One region of the Streptomyces malachitofuscus genome, then DNA from elsewhere that is predicted to be linked to it. Evidence: riboswitches for the same ligand, from Rfam matches in the RefSeq annotation. Region 1 holds a riboswitch; the other holds the start of a gene.

Region 1 (7,854 bases):
AGCTGCACGCGGCGCTGCTGCAGTCGGCGCTCGGGGTACGGCTGCCGTGAGCCACCGGATCAGGAGGCCGGATCGGGCACCCGTTCCCTGCCCGACTACCCAAACGTCCCGGGCACGGCCTAGGGTTGCTGTGTGAACGAGCTCGATGTCGTAGGTGTCCGGGTCGAGATGCCCTCCAACCAACCGATCGTGCTGTTGCGTGAAGTGGGCGGCGACCGCTACCTCCCCATCTGGATCGGACCGGGGGAGGCGACGGCCATCGCCTTCGCCCAGCAGGGCATGGCACCCGCACGGCCGCTGACCCACGACCTGTTCAAGGACGTGCTGGAGGCTGTCGGACAGGAGCTCACGGAAGTGCGCATCACCGATCTGCGCGAGGGCGTCTTCTACGCCGAGCTGGTCTTCGCCAGCGGGGTCGAGGTGAGTGCCCGTCCCTCCGACGCCATAGCGCTGGCCCTGCGCACGGGCACGCCGATCTACGGCAGCGACACGGTGCTCGACGACGCCGGGATCGCCATCCCGGACGAGCAGGAGGACGAGGTGGAGAAGTTCCGCGAGTTCCTCGACCAGATCTCGCCGGAGGACTTCGGGACCAGCAACCAGTGACCGAGGGCGACCGGCGCCGCATCAACCGGCCGCGAGGGCCCCGGCGGAAGGCATTCGGCTAGCCTTTCCCCACGGTGGGGCACGGGAAACCACTCTTAGGGTGATTATCACTCGGCGTGCCGAGTGTGGCGATCGTTGACGCACCCTTGGTGACTGCCTACCGTCGAGGAGGCAGGTCAAGGACGGAGGTCGGCGTGAGAAGCAGCGGCGACGGTACGGCTGGGGGTGCCCCCGAACCCGGTTTCGGGGCGAGCGGGCCGTATCCTCCCCAGAGCTCGCGGCTCCGCGTGGGCGGGGCGTATCCGGTGCAGAGCAGCCCGATCGATCACGTTCCGCAGTGGCCGACGGCGGTGCCGGACGGCGGAGGGGCGGCGGCCATGGCGTCCGAGGAGATCGGCTACCGGGGTCCCACGGCCTGCGCGGCCGCCGGCATCACCTACCGGCAGCTCGACTACTGGGCCCGCACCGGACTGGTCGAGCCCAGTGTGAGACCGGCCCATGGGTCGGGGACACAGCGGCTGTACAGCTTCCGCGACGTCGTCGTCCTGAAGATCGTCAAGCGGTTCCTGGACACCGGTGTCTCACTGCAGAACATCCGCACCGCCGTTCAGCATCTGCGCGAGCGCGGCTTCAGCGACCTGGAGCGCATGACGCTGATGAGCGACGGAGCCACGGTCTACGAGTGCACCTCGCCCGACGAGGTGCACTCGCTGCTCCAGGGCGGCCAGGGCGTCTTCGGCATCGCGGTGGGCGTGGTGTGGCGGGACGTCGAGAGCGCGCTCTCGCAGCTGCACGGGGAGCGCATCGACACCGGCGAGACCCTGGTCGGCCACAACCCGATGGACGAGCTGGCGCGCCGGCGCAACAAGGCCGTCTGAGAGCCCCTGAGTGAAGAGGGCAATGTCAGTGGCGTAGGGCAGCATCGGACATGTGAGATCCGCGCCCACGATCCTGCATCTCGACATGGATGCCTTCTTCGCCTCGGTGGAGCAGGCGTCCAAGCCGAGCCTGCGCGGGAAGGCCGTCGTCGTGGGCGGGCTCGGTCCCCGGGGTGTGGTCGCCACGGCCTCGTACGAGGCCCGGGTCTTCGGTGTCCACTCGGCGATGCCCATGTCCCAGGCCCGGCGGCTCGCGCCGAACGCCGCGTACCTGGTGCCGCGGTTCGCCCTCTACCGGTCGATCAGCGAGCAGGTGATGAAGCTGCTGCGGGCCCTGTCGCCCCTGGTGGAGCCGCTCAGCCTGGACGAGGCGTTCGTGGACCTGGAGGCCGGTGGCACCGCCTGGGACGAGCGGTCGGCCCGCCTGGCCGGAGCCAAGCTCCGCGCGGACATACGGGAGGTCACGGGGCTCACCGGGTCGGTGGGGCTGGCGGCCTCCAAGATGCTGGCGAAGATCGCGTCGGAGCAGGCCAAGCCGGACGGGCTGGTACTCATCGAGCCGGGGACGGAGCGGGCGCTGCTGGGGCCGCTGTCGGTCCGCACCCTGCCGGGCGTGGGGCCGGCCACGGGAGACCACCTGCGCCGGGCCGGTATCCACACGGTCGACGAGCTCGCCGAGGCGGGGGAGGACGAGCTCGTACGGCTGCTGGGCAAGGCGCATGGGCATGCGCTGTTCGCCATGGCCCTGGCCCGGGACGAGCGGCCCGTGGTGGCCGAGCGGGAGACCAAGTCGGTGTCGGTCGAGGACACCTACGACGTGGACATCCACGACCGGGTGCGGGTGGGGACGGAGGTGCAGCGGCTCGCCGACCGGTGCGTGCGCAGACTGCGGGGGGCGGGCCTGTCGGGCCGGACCATCGTGCTGAAGGTGCGGCGGTACGACTTCTCCACGCTCACCCGGTCCGAGACCCTGCGGGGGCCCACCGACGATCCGGCCGTCGTGCGGGAGGCGGCGGCACGGCTGCTGGACTCGGTCGACACCACGGGCGGGGTGCGTCTGCTGGGGGTCGGGGTCAGCGGACTGGCCGACTACACACAGGAGGACCTGTTCGCGCAGGCCGCCGGCGGGCGCGAGGAGGATCCGGTCCGCGAGGAACCCGAGGCCGCGCCCGCCGCCGAGGGGCCGGCGCCCGCCGAGCGGCGCTGGCCCGCGGGACACGACGTACGGCATGCCGTGCACGGCCACGGCTGGGTGCAGGGCAGCGGGCTGGGCCGGGTCACGGTGCGCTTCGAGACCCCCGACTCGGGCCCGGGCCGGGTGAAGACCTTCCGCGTCGACGATCCGGCCCTGGAACCGGCGGAGCCGCTGCCGCTGGTGTCACGCGGACCGGAGGAGGGCGAGGGCGTGAAGGCGGGCGGAGGGGCCGGGCCGGAGAGCGGGTGAGCGGGACGGGTCAGGCCTGATGGTCCTTCCCCGCGAGGTCGCCGAAGTCGCGGTCCGGAAGGGGCGGAGGGGCGGCGATGTCCAGACCGTAGTGGTGGTAGAGCTGGAGCTCCTGCTCGGGCGAGAGATGACGGCCCACGCCGAAGTCGGGAGCGTCCTTGATCAGAGCCCGTTCGAACGGCACGTGGAGGGCGCCGTCGATCAGTTCGCTGGGCTCCAGCGGGACGAAGGCGTCCCTGCTGAACAGGCCGGTGCGTATCGCCGCCCACTCGGGAACACCGGTGGCGTCGTCGAGGTACACCTCGTCGATCGTGCCGATCCTGGTTCCGTTGCGGTCGAACGCCTTGCGGCCGATCAGGTGGCGCGGATCGATGTCGGTCTGCACGGGCCCTCCACTGGTTGCAAACTCATCCGTAAGCACTACAAAAAGGCACAATCGACGGTGCGGCCACTCGAGGCCCCCGTGCTGTGCTCGCTGGTACCCTGGCAATCGGCCGCTGACCCCGTGCGGGAGAGTCCTCCGGACACCATCGGAGGCGCCGAAGGAGCAAATCCTCCCCGGAATCTCTCAGGCACACGTACCGCACGGACGAGGTCACTCTGGAAAGCAGAGCGGGTGTCGACGGCTTCCGCTCTCACCGACGGTGAAAGCCGGATTCCTTCGGGCGGTCCGGTGAAGCTCTCAGGTCGAGATGACAGAGGGGGAGGCCGTCCGGGCACCTGCGCCGTGGTGCCCCTCGAAGGTCGTCGGACCAGGAGGCCTCCTCAATGACCGCCCCTCGCACCCCGCTCTCCGAGCTCGAACAGGGAATCCCCTTCGAGCAGCGCCACATCGGCCCCGACCACGAGGCCCGGGCCAAGATGCTCGCCCAGGTCGGGTACGGCTCGCTGGACGAGCTGACGGCCGCCGCCGTGCCGGATGTCATCAAGAACGCCGACGCGCTGGACCTGCCGGGTGCGCGGAGCGAGGCCGAGGTGCTGGCCGAGCTGCGTGAGCTGGCCGACCGCAACCAGGTGCTCGGCTCCATGATCGGTCTCGGGTATTACGGCACCTTCACCCCGCCCGTCATCCTGCGCAACGTGATGGAGAACCCCGCCTGGTACACGGCGTACACGCCGTACCAGCCCGAGATCTCCCAGGGCCGGCTCGAGGCGCTGCTGAACTTCCAGACCGTGGTCGCCGAGCTCACCGGCCTGCCGACCTCCGGTGCCTCCCTGCTCGACGAGGGCACCGCCGCCGCCGAGGCGATGGCGCTGTCCCGGCGCATGGGCAGGAACAAGAAGGGCCTGTTCCTGGTCGACGCGGACGCCCTTCCGCAGACGATCGCCGTGATGGAGACCCGCGCCGAGCCGACCGGCGTCGAGGTCGTCGTCGCCGACCTGAGCGACGGCATCCCCGCCGAGCTCGCCGAGCGCGACATCAACGGCGTACTGATCCAGTACCCGGGCGCCTCCGGTGCCGTACGCGACATCAAGCCGCTGATCGACCAGGCGCACGAGCTGGGCGCGCTCGTCACCGTCGCCGCCGACCTGCTCGCCCTCACCCTGCTGAAGTCGCCCGGTGAGCTGGGCGCGGACATCGCCGTCGGCACGACGCAGCGCTTCGGTGTGCCGATGGGCTTCGGCGGACCGCACGCCGGCTACATGGCCGTGCAGGAGAAGATGGCACGCAGCCTGCCCGGGCGGCTCGTCGGCGTCTCCGTCGACGCCGACGGGCACAAGGCCTACCGTCTCGCCCTCCAGACCCGTGAGCAGCACATCCGCCGCGAGAAGGCCACCAGCAACATCTGCACCGCCCAGGTGCTGCTCGCCGTCATGGCCGGGATGTACGCCGTCTACCACGGCCCGGAGGGTCTGCGGCTGATAGCCCGGCGCACCCACCGGTACGCCACGGTCCTCGCCGAGGGGCTGCGGGCCGGCGGAGCCGAGATCGTGCACGGCTCCTACTTCGACACGCTGACCGTGCGCGTCCCCGGGCGGGCTGCCGAGGTTGTCGCCGCCGCCCGCGACAACGGCGTCAACCTGCGCCTCGTCGACGGCGACCTGGTCTCGATCGCCTGCGACGAGACCACCACCCGGGACCGGCTGGCCGCCGTGTGGAGCGCCTTCGGTGTCGAAGGAGACGTCGAGGCGCTGGACGCGGCCGCGCGGGACGCGCTGCCGGACGCCCTGCTGCGCACCGACGAGTACCTGACGCACCCCGTCTTCCACCAGCACCGCTCGGAGACGGCGATGCTGCGCTATCTGCGCCGGCTCGCCGACCGCGACTACGCGCTGGACCGCGGCATGATCCCGCTGGGCTCCTGCACCATGAAGCTCAACGCGACCACGGAGATGGAGCCGGTCACCTGGCCCGAGTTCGGGCAGCTGCACCCGTTCGTGCCCGCCGAGCAGGCTCAGGGCTACCTCACGCTCATCCGCGAGCTGGAGGAGCGTCTCGCCGAGGTCACCGGCTACGACACGGTCTCCCTCCAGCCCAACGCGGGCTCCCAGGGCGAGCTGGCCGGCCTGCTCGCGGTACGCGGCTACCACCGGGCCAACGGCGACGAGCAGCGCACCATCTGTCTCATCCCGTCCTCCGCGCACGGCACCAACGCGGCGAGCGCCGTGATGGCCGGCATGAAGGTCGTCGTCGTGAAGACGTCCGACGACGGCGAGGTCGACGTCGCGGACCTGCGGGCCAAGATCGCGCAGTACCGCGACGAGCTCGCCGTGCTGATGATCACCTACCCCTCGACGCACGGTGTGTTCGAGGAGCACGTCGCCGACATCTGCGCCGAGGTCCACGAGGCCGGCGGCCAGGTGTACGTGGACGGCGCCAACCTCAACGCGCTGGTGGGTCTGGCCAAGCCCGGCCACTTCGGCGGCGATGTCTCCCACCTGAACCTGCACAAGACCTTCTGCATCCCGCACGGCGGCGGCGGTCCCGGCGTCGGCCCGGTCGGCGTGCGGGCGCACCTCGCCCCCTACCTGCCGAACCACCCGCTCCAGCCCGAGGCGGGGCCGGAGACGGGCGTGGGGCCCATCTCGGCGGCGCCGTGGGGCTCTGCGGGCATCCTGCCCATCTCCTGGGCGTACGTCCGGCTCATGGGCGGCGAGGGCCTGAAGCGGGCCACGCAGGTGGCCGTGCTCAGTGCCAACTACATCGCCAAGCGTCTCGAGCCGCACTACCCGGTGCTCTACACCGGACCCGGCGGGCTGGTCGCACACGAGTGCATCATCGACCTGCGCCCGCTGACCAAGGCGACCGGCGTCAGCGTGGACGACGTGGCCAAGCGCCTGATCGACTACGGCTTCCACGCCCCGACGATGTCGTTCCCCGTGGCCGGCACCCTGATGATCGAGCCCACCGAGTCCGAGGACCTGGCCGAACTCGACCGGTTCTGCGAGACGATGATCGCGATCCGCGCCGAGATCGAGAAGGTCGGCTCCGGCGAGTGGCCCGCGGACGACAACCCGCTCCGCAACGCCCCGCACACCGCCGCGGCGCTCGGCGGGGAGTGGGAGCACGCGTACGACCGCGAGGAGGCCGTCTTCCCGGCAGGGGTGAGCGCCGCCGACAAGTACTGGCCGCCGGTCCGCCGGATCGACCAGGCCTTCGGCGACCGCAACCTGGTCTGCTCCTGCCCGCCGCTGGACGCCTACGAGGACTGACGTGCGCCGAAGGGCCCCGCTCCACGCCGGAGCGGGGCCCTTCGGCATGTGCGGCCGCGGGGGCCCGTCAGGCCGGATACGCGTGTGTCTGTGTGGCCTTGACCGCCGCCCAGACGGGTGCGCCCGGATGCAGATCGAGTTCGGCCGCGGCGACCGTGGTGAGGTCGGCGGCCAGGGAGAGTTCCCCGGTGAGCTCCGCGCGGATCTGGTCCCCGTGGCTCTCCAGCCCGGCGACCGCGCAGTGCCACAGGTTGCGGGCGCTGGACCCGGTGGGCCGTTCCCGGTGGAGCGTCACCGCGCCGGGCGGGAACGCCACGAACGCCGGCCCGGAGAGGTCCTCGGTGGTGCTGACGGCCGGGCCCGCGTCGAGCCGTACGGTGTGGCCGGCGGCCTGCCCGCGGTACAGGTTGAGGCCGACCAGCTGGGCGATGTACTCGGTGCGCGGGTGACGGGCGATGTCGGACGGAGTGCCCTCCTGCACGATCCGGCCCCGCTCCACGACGACCAGACGGTCGGCCAGCACCATGGCGTCCAGCGGGTCGTGCGTGACCAGGACCGCGACGGCCTCGAAGGCGGCCAGATGACGGCGCAACTGTGCGCGCACCTCCAGCCTGGTGCGGGCGTCCAGAGCGGCGAGCGGTTCGTCCAGGAGCAGCAGCCGGGGGTGGGTGGCCAGGGCGCGGGCGAGCGCCACGCGCTGGGCCTGTCCGCCGGAGAGGTGCCGCGGCTTGGTACCGGCCTGCTCCGCCAGCCCCATGCGGTCCAGCCACTCGGCGGCACCGGCCCGCGCCTCCCTCTTGCGGGCGCCCCTGCAGCGCGGTCCGAAGGCCACGTTGTCCAGGGCGGTCAGATGCGGGAAGAGCAGGTAGTCCTGGAAGACGACGCCCACCGGACGTGACTCCGGCGCCGTCCGGTGCAGGTCGGTGCCGTCGAGCCGCAGGTGACCCGCGGCCAGGGGAGCGAGGCCCGCCAGGGCGCGCAGGGCCGTCGTCTTGCCGGCGCCGTTCGGGCCCAGCAGGGCGACGACGTCGCCGGGCGCGGCGGTCAGCGCCATGTCGAGGCGGAAGGAGCCGCGCTCCACGACGAGCCGCGCGTCCAGCCCGGCGGCGGGCACGGGTCCGGAGTGCGCGGTCTCGGGATGCTTCGGCATGGTCTCAGACGGCCCTCATCCAGCGGTCCCGCAGCCCGGCCAGTACGGCGACGGACACCGCCAGCAGGACCAGGCTGAGCGCGATCGCGGCGGCCGGGTCGTTCTGCAGGGCGAGGTAGACC
Region 2 (7,854 bases), on a different contig from region 1:
GATCCTGCCCGGTCAGCGGTGCTGCGCGGGCGGGTATCCGTACCCCGGGGCGGACGGCTGGACCGCGCCGTGCGCCTCCCGGTCGTAGAAGGGGCGGGCGTTGACGCGCAGCCACATCACGACCGGGTCGTGCTCGTCGGACATCGCGACCGTCGACACGGGCAGCCCGTCCGGGACCGCGCCCAGCGACTGCTGCATCATCGCGCGCACCGCGTCCACGGCGGGCGGGGAGGTGTCGTACACGTCCAGGCCGATGGCGAGGTACGGGGCGCCCAGCGCGGGCTGCACCCAGGCGCGGCGCAGGGCGCGGACGGCCGGGGTGCGGTGGGCGTTCTGCGCGAGGAGGGCGTAGAACTGCGGGATCTCGATGGCCGGTTCGGACAGCCGCAGCGGTCCGGCGGGCCGGCGGTCCAGTCCGCCGGCGATCCGGCGCAGGTCCAGCCAGGGGATGCCGACGCCGCCGCCCGGGGCGTGCGGATTGAGCCAGAGTCCGTAGCGGTCGGGGAAGAGGGCGCGGGCCACCTCGAGGCCGTCGACCACCTCGTACGACCGGTTCCAGCCGCTGGCGGACAGCTCCTGGGCGGAGGTGACGCAGGGCGCGTAGCCGAAGCCGTCGACGTCCATGTTCCCGTACTGGGCGTCCGGGGAGCCGGCCTGGCCGTGCCACAGCAGCATCCAGACCTGGCCGGTCGAAGGGGTCGCGAGAGCGCGCAGCAACGCCTCATAGGCGTCGTAACGCCCGGGCGTCACCTGGCGCAGCATGTGCTCGACCTGCCCGGCCGCCGCGGTGCCAGCGCTCACTTTGTATCGCCCCTCCGTAACACACCTCGCCAGCGAACGAACCTAGCTTAAGCCGACGGCCTCCGGCGGTCTGCGTTCAGTGCGCGGCAGGGGCCGCGTCCCCGGACGGTCACGGGTGGCGTTGGTAGAAGGGGGTGACCCGGGTGCGCATCCAGTCCGCCACCGGGTCCTGGGCCAGGTCCATCAGGATCAGGTTGACCGGCCAGCGGGTCGGGGTGCGGCCCAGGGCCCGCCCCAGGGCGTCCAGGGGCAGGGCGCGGGCGTCGCCCTCCGCGTGGGCCAGTTCCACGCCGACGAACAGGACCGGGTCCGCGGTCTCGATCGCGGCCAGGCAGCGGCGGGCGGTCGTCACGACGCCGATGGAGTCGAACTCCTCCGAGGCCGCGCCGAGGAAGTCCACCGGGTCGTCCTGCCAGTCGGGCTCGAACAGCCGGACCCGGCCGCCGCTCGCCGGGCCGTCCAGCGGGCCGCGTCCGGCCCGGCACAGTTCGGCGACGGCGCCCGGCGGCAGCGGCGCGGAGACCACGCCGCCGGGGTTCACCGCGATCCCCGCCTGCGGCGGCAGGCCGCGGGCGAACTCCACGGCGGGGGCGATCGTGTACGACATGTGGGAGCCGACGACCTGCCGGAACTGTTCCTCGGAGCTGAAGACGGGGACGTAGGCCTGGCCGTCGATCTCCATGGTGGGCAGGTCCAGCGGGCCGCTGTGCGGGCCGCCGCCGTTCGGCAGCGGGACCCAGACGAAGCTGCGGCCCAGCACCTCGATGATCCTGGCCCCCGCGGAGGGGACGCCGAGGGAGGCGGAGAGCACCTCCTCCAGCTCGTTACCGGGCCATCCGCCGTGCGGATGGGGGTGCGTCCGGTCCGAGAATTCCGCCGGGAAGTCCATCTTTCGCCTACCGCCTGCCTGGAACCACTGCTGTGGCTGAAAAGGCTATCGGGTCAGCCCGCGAAGCCGATCCGGTGCAGCGCGTCCACCGCGTCCCGGTCGATCAGCACCGCCGAGCCGCAGCCCGCCGGCACCCGGCCGCGCCGCACCGCGCGCAACAGCCGGTCGCTCGCCGCGCGGTGGCGCCGGAAGGCGTACCGGGAGACTCCGCGTCCGCGCTCGCGCTGGCCGGCCAGGGCCTGCTGCGGGGTGACGTCGAGCAGCAGCAGATGCAGGCTCGCGCCCCGGCGCCGGGCCTCGCGGGCCAGCCAGCGCCGCACCCAGGCCTGCGTGCCGCAGTCGTGGACGACGACCGGGCCGCCGGCGCGCAGTGCGCGGCGCAGCCCCGCGTAGTGGGCGAGGCGGACCAGCGGGCGGTACACGGCGTACGGCAGGAACCGCGGCATGCGGCGGTCCCAGCGGTCGCGGGTGTCCTGGGAGTCGACGCGGGTGCCCCGCACCGTGCGCCGCATCAGCGTGGATTTGCCGCTGCCGGGCAGTCCGGTGACCACGACGAGGTCGCGGGGTCCGAAGAGCAGCGCGCGCGGGCTGCGGCCGGCGCGTGCCCGCAGATCGCGGACGACGGGCGCCGGCAGTGCGCCGCGTGCCCGGCCGGCCCGAGCGGGCGGCTGCGCGGGCAGCGCGGCGCCGGTGGTGGTGGCGCACGCCGTGGTCCTGTTCACCGTGATGGTCCTCCCCTGGGGCCAGGTACGAGTCCCGTCCCCGCCGAGTGTAAAGAGAAGGTAATGCCAGGTGTCTCTCGTTTCCGTGCCTTTCGTGAAACAGGCCTGTCACAGCTCCCTGTGACCGTGCCCGCACATCCTGTGCACCCCAGGGAAGGGTCCCCCTGCCGGACCCCGGCGATGCGTGCAATGATGTGCGCGCCAACTGCATACCGGCCGTTTGAATCCGCGCGGGAGAGTCCCCGGCACCGTGTGCCGCCGGGGCGCCGAAGGAGCAAGTCCCTCCCTTGAATCTCTCAGGCACCGTTACCGCGTGGGCGAGGCACATCTGAAAAGCGGGCCGCTGCAGCCGTGCTCCAGCGACCCCACCCAAGGTGCAAGCCGTGACTCCTCCCCGGTACGGGCGGTCATGGCGAACCTCTCAGGTTCCGATGACAGATGGGGAGGATTTGCCCTCGCCTTCTCCCACGCTGGTATGAACTCGCGCGGGAGGGACCCCCATCGCCTCTGGGAGACCGACCGATGAGCAGTACCGAACCCCGCCGGACCGCGCTCGATGCCCTGCATCGGTCGCTCGGCGCGACGATGACCGACTTCGCCGGCTGGGACATGCCCCTGCGCTACGGCTCCGAGCGCGACGAGCACAACGCCGTGCGCACCCGGGCCGGCCTCTTCGACCTCTCGCACATGGGCGAGATCACCGTCGCCGGCCCGCAGGCCGCCGCCCTCCTCGACCACGCCCTGGTGGGCAACATCGGGAGCGTGAAGCCCGGCCGCGCCCGGTACACCATGATCTGCCGCGAGGACGGCGGCATCCTGGACGATCTGATCGTCTACCGGCTCGGCGAGACCGAGTTCATGGTCGTCGCCAACGCCTCCAACGCCCGGACGGTGCTCGACGCGCTGGTCGAGCGCTCGGCCGGTTTCGACGCCGAGGTCCGCGACGACCGCGACGCGTACGCGCTGCTCGCCGTGCAGGGCCCCGAGTCCCCGGCGATCCTCGCGTCGCTCACCGACGCCGATCTGGACGGTCTGAAGTACTACGCCGGTCTGCCCGGTACGGTCGCCGGTGTCCCCGCGCTCATCGCCCGCACCGGCTACACCGGCGAGGACGGCTTCGAGCTGTTCGTGAAGCCGGAGCACGCGGTCGAGCTGTGGCAGGCGCTGACCAAGGCCGGCGAGGAAAAGGGCCTGGTCCCGTGCGGGCTGTCCTGCCGGGACACGCTGCGCCTGGAGGCGGGCATGCCGCTGTACGGCAACGAGCTGAGCACCGACCTCACGCCCTTCGACGCCGGTCTGGGCCGGGTGGTGAAGTTCGAGAAGGAGGGCGACTTCGTGGGCCGCGCCGCCCTGGCCGAGGCCGCCGAGCGCGCCGCCGCGCAGCCGCCCCGCGTGCTGGTCGGCCTGGTCGCCGAGGGCCGCCGGGTGCCGCGCTCCGGGTACGCGGTCGTGGCCGGCGGCGAGGTGATCGGCCGGGTCACCTCCGGCGCCCCCTCCCCCACGCTGGGCAAGCCGATCGCGATGGCGTACGTCGACGCGGCGCACGCGGCGCCGGGCACCGAGGGCGTCGGCGTGGACATCCGCGGCAGCCACGAGCCGTACGAGGTCGTGGCGCTGCCGTTCTACAAGCGGCAGAAGTGACACCGTCGTAGGCAGCCCCCGGGCGGGGCACCGCACGCCCGAGCCGGCGCCCGCGTACCCGCTCAGCAGCGCTTTTCGCTGTCCCATCGTCATCAGCAGTCCCCCGCGTACAGGAGAATTCAGGCCATGAGCAACCCCCAGCAGCTGCGTTACAGCAAGGAGCACGAGTGGCTGACGGCCGCCGAGGACGGCGTGTCGACGGTCGGCATCACGGAGCACGCGGCCAACGCGCTCGGCGACGTGGTGTTCGTCCAGCTCCCCGAGGTCGGTGACACCGTGACCGCGGGCGAGACCTGCGGCGAGCTGGAGTCGACCAAGTCGGTCAGCGACCTCTACTCCCCGGTCAGCGGTGAGATCACCGAGGTCAACGAGGACGTGGTGAACGACCCTTCGCTGGTGAACTCCGCCCCCTTCGAGGGGGGCTGGCTGTTCAAGGTGCGTGTCGCCGACGAGCCGGCCGACCTGCTGACCGCCGCCGAGTACGACGCCCACATCGCGGGCTGAGGAGCCGTAGCCGCATGTCGCTTCTGAACACGTCCCTGCACGAGCTCGACCCGGCGGTGGCCGCCGCGGTCGACGCCGAGCTGCACCGTCAGCAGTCCACCCTCGAGATGATCGCCTCGGAGAACTTCGCCCCGGTCGCGGTCATGGAGGCCCAGGGCTCGGTCCTGACCAACAAGTACGCCGAGGGCTACCCGGGCCGCCGCTACTACGGCGGCTGCGAGCACGTCGACGTGATCGAGCAGATCGCCATCGACCGGGTGAAGGAGCTGTTCGGCGCCGAGCACGCCAACGTGCAGCCGCACTCGGGCGCCCAGGCCAACGCGGCCGCGATGTTCGCGCTGCTCAAGCCGGGTGACACGATCATGGGTCTGAACCTCGCGCACGGCGGGCACCTGACCCACGGCATGAAGATCAATTTCTCCGGCAAGCTCTACAACGTCGTCGCCTACCACGTCGGCGACGACGGACAGGTCGACATGGCCGAGGTCGAGCGGCTCGCCAAGGAGAACAAGCCGAAGCTGATCGTGGCCGGCTGGTCGGCGTACCCGCGTCAGCTCGACTTCGCCGCGTTCCGCCGGATCGCGGACGAGGTCGGCGCGTACCTCATGGTCGACATGGCGCACTTCGCCGGCCTGGTGGCCGCGGGCCTGCACCCGAACCCGGTCCCGCACGCCCATGTCGTGACGACCACCACGCACAAGACCCTCGGCGGCCCGCGCGGCGGTGTGATCCTCTCCACGGCCGAGCTGGCCAAGAAGATCAACTCCGCGGTCTTCCCCGGCCAGCAGGGCGGTCCGCTGGAGCATGTGGTCGCCGCCAAGGCGGTCGCGTTCAAGGTGTGCGCCTCCGAGGAGTTCAAGGAGCGCCAGCGCCGTACCCTGGAGGGCGCCCGCATCCTGGCCGAGCGTCTGGTCAAGGACGACGTCAGGGCCGTGGGCGTGGACGTGCTGTCCGGCGGCACGGACGTGCACCTGGTCCTGGTCGACCTGCGGAACTCGGAGCTGGACGGCCAGCAGGCCGAGGACCGGCTGCACGAGGTCGGCATCACCGTGAACCGCAACGCGATCCCGAACGACCCGCGCCCGCCGATGGTCACCTCGGGTCTGCGGATCGGCACCCCCGCCCTGGCCACCCGCGGTTTCACGGCCGAGGACTTCACCGAGGTCGCGGACGTGATCGCGGAGACGCTCAAGCCGTCCTACGACATCGAGGCGCTCCGGGCCCGAGTGACGGCACTCGCCGAGAAGCACCCGCTGTACCCCGGTCTGACGTAATTTTGTACGCTTTTCTTTGTACGGACATCCGGGGCATCGCGCACACTGGGTCGGTGAGCGCGGTGCCCCGCACCATGAACCGCAGGCGGACAGCGTCGTCCGCCGAACCCTTAGGAGTCCCCCCGTGGCCATCTCGGTCTTCGATCTCTTCTCGATCGGCATCGGCCCGTCCAGCTCGCACACGGTCGGCCCGATGCGGGCGGCCCGGATGTTCGCCCGGCGGCTGCGCAACGAGGACCTGCTGGACTCGGTCGCCTCGGTGCGGGCGGAGCTGTACGGCTCGCTGGGCGCCACCGGGCACGGCCACGGCACGCCCAAGGCGGTGCTGCTCGGCCTGGAGGGCGACTCGCCGCGCACGGTGGACGTGGAGTCGGCCGACGAGCGGGTGGAGAAGATCAAGGACGGTGGCCGGATCCGGCTGCTCGGCGAGCACGAGATCGCGTTCTCCTTCGACGACGACATGGTGCTGCACCGCCGCAAGGCGCTCCCCTACCACGCCAACGGGATGACGCTGTGGGCGTACGACGCCTCCGGCGCCGAGGTCCTGAGCCGGACGTACTACTCGGTGGGCGGCGGATTCGTCGTCGACGAGGAGGCGGTGGGCGCGGACCGCATCAAGCTCGACGACACCGTCCTGAAGTACCCCTTCCGCACGGGCGACGAGCTGCTGCGCCTCACCGAGGAGACGGGTCTGTCGATCTCCGCCCTGATGCTGGAGAACGAGCGCGCCTGGCGGTCGGAGGAGGAGATCCGCGCGGGGCTGCTGGAGATCTGGCGCGTGATGCAGGCCTGCGTCGACCGCGGCATGTCCCGTGAGGGCATCCTGCCGGGCGGTCTGAAGGTCCGCCGCCGTGCCGCGAACACCGCCCGCAAGCTGCGCTCGGAGGGGGATCCGCAGGCCCTGGCCATGGAGTGGATCACCCTCTACGCGATGGCCGTGAACGAGGAGAACGCGGCCGGCGGCCGGGTCGTCACGGCGCCCACCAACGGAGCGGCCGGCATCATCCCGGCCGTCCTGCACTACTACATGAACTTCGTGCCCGGCGCCGACGAGGAGGGCGTGGTCCGCTTCCTGCTCGCCGCGGGCGCCATCGGCATGCTCTTCAAGGAGAACGCCTCCATCTCCGGTGCCGAGGTCGGCTGCCAGGGCGAGGTCGGCTCCGCCTGCTCGATGGCGGCGGGCGCCCTCGCGGAGGTGCTGGGCGGATCACCGGAGCAGGTGGAGAACGCCGCCGAGATCGGCATGGAGCACAACCTCGGCCTGACCTGCGACCCGGTCGGCGGGCTGGTCCAGATCCCGTGCATCGAGCGCAACGGCATGGCCGCGGTGAAGGCGGTCACCGCGGCGCGGATGGCGATGCGCGGCGACGGCTCCCACAAGGTCTCCCTGGACAAGGTCATCAAGACGATGAAGGAGACCGGCGCGGACATGTCGGTCAAGTACAAGGAAACGGCCCGGGGCGGGCTGGCGGTGAACATCATCGAGTGCTGAACGGCATTCCGCGTCAACATGGTTGAAGCGGGGAATAAGACAACTCCCGTCCCCCCACGGCAATACACGGGAGACCCGCATGCTGCGTGGCATCGACGTGAGCTCGTACCAGTCCTCCTCGTACGACACGGACGGCCTTTCCTTCGTCTTCATCAAGGCGACGGAGGGCCGCTCGTATGTGAACCCCAAGCTCAGCGCCCAGACCAGGACCGGCAGGGAAGCCGGTCTGGTGGTCGGGTTCTATCACTTTCTCTGGCCGGGAAATCTCACCGCACAGGCCGAGTACTTCGTGAGCCAGGCTCCGGAGAAGGGGGGCGACATCCTCGCGGTCGACTGGGAGACGACGGGCGAGGGCTCGCACGCGAGCAACTCGGAGAAGGACCGCTTCATCCGCAAGGTGAAGGAGCTGCGTCCGAACAACAGAGTCATTCTGTATTGCAACAGGAATTTCTGGCTCAACGTCGATACGACGTCCTACGCCGGCGACGGTCTCTGGATCGCCGACTACGTCACCGCCGGGAAGCCCCGCAT

The links. A riboswitch is a leader RNA that binds a small molecule or an ion and turns the genes downstream of it on or off. The one in region 1 is predicted to bind glycine.
Region 2: another riboswitch for glycine. It lies ahead of gcvT (glycine cleavage system aminomethyltransferase GcvT); the one in region 1 lies ahead of gcvP (aminomethyl-transferring glycine dehydrogenase).

Annotation. Positions count from the first base shown of each region.
Region 1 is NZ_JBVIGA010000009.1:251,338-259,191, reverse strand. It holds gene ftsR (transcriptional regulator FtsR) at 1-50, shown strand, start outside; gene ACZ44S_RS16060 (bifunctional nuclease family protein) at 133-606, shown strand; gene ACZ44S_RS16055 (MerR family transcriptional regulator) at 801-1,484, shown strand; gene ACZ44S_RS16050 (DNA polymerase IV) at 1,537-2,928, shown strand; gene ACZ44S_RS16045 (PRC-barrel domain-containing protein) at 2,939-3,313, opposite strand; glycine riboswitch at 3,427-3,522, shown strand; gene gcvP (aminomethyl-transferring glycine dehydrogenase) at 3,697-6,582, shown strand; gene ACZ44S_RS16035 (ABC transporter ATP-binding protein) at 6,650-7,732, opposite strand; gene ACZ44S_RS16030 (ABC transporter permease) at 7,737-7,854, opposite strand, start outside.
Region 2 is NZ_JBVIGA010000040.1:14,618-22,471, forward strand. It holds gene ACZ44S_RS36485 (enhanced serine sensitivity protein SseB C-terminal domain-containing protein) at 13-762, opposite strand; gene ACZ44S_RS36490 (enhanced serine sensitivity protein SseB) at 911-1,690, opposite strand; gene ACZ44S_RS36495 (AAA family ATPase) at 1,744-2,412, opposite strand; glycine riboswitch at 2,634-2,734, shown strand; glycine riboswitch at 2,735-2,860, shown strand; gene gcvT (glycine cleavage system aminomethyltransferase GcvT) at 2,935-4,053, shown strand; gene gcvH (glycine cleavage system protein GcvH) at 4,180-4,557, shown strand; gene glyA (serine hydroxymethyltransferase) at 4,572-5,831, shown strand; gene ACZ44S_RS36515 (L-serine ammonia-lyase) at 5,956-7,323, shown strand; gene ACZ44S_RS36520 (glycoside hydrolase family 25 protein) at 7,403-7,854, shown strand, end outside.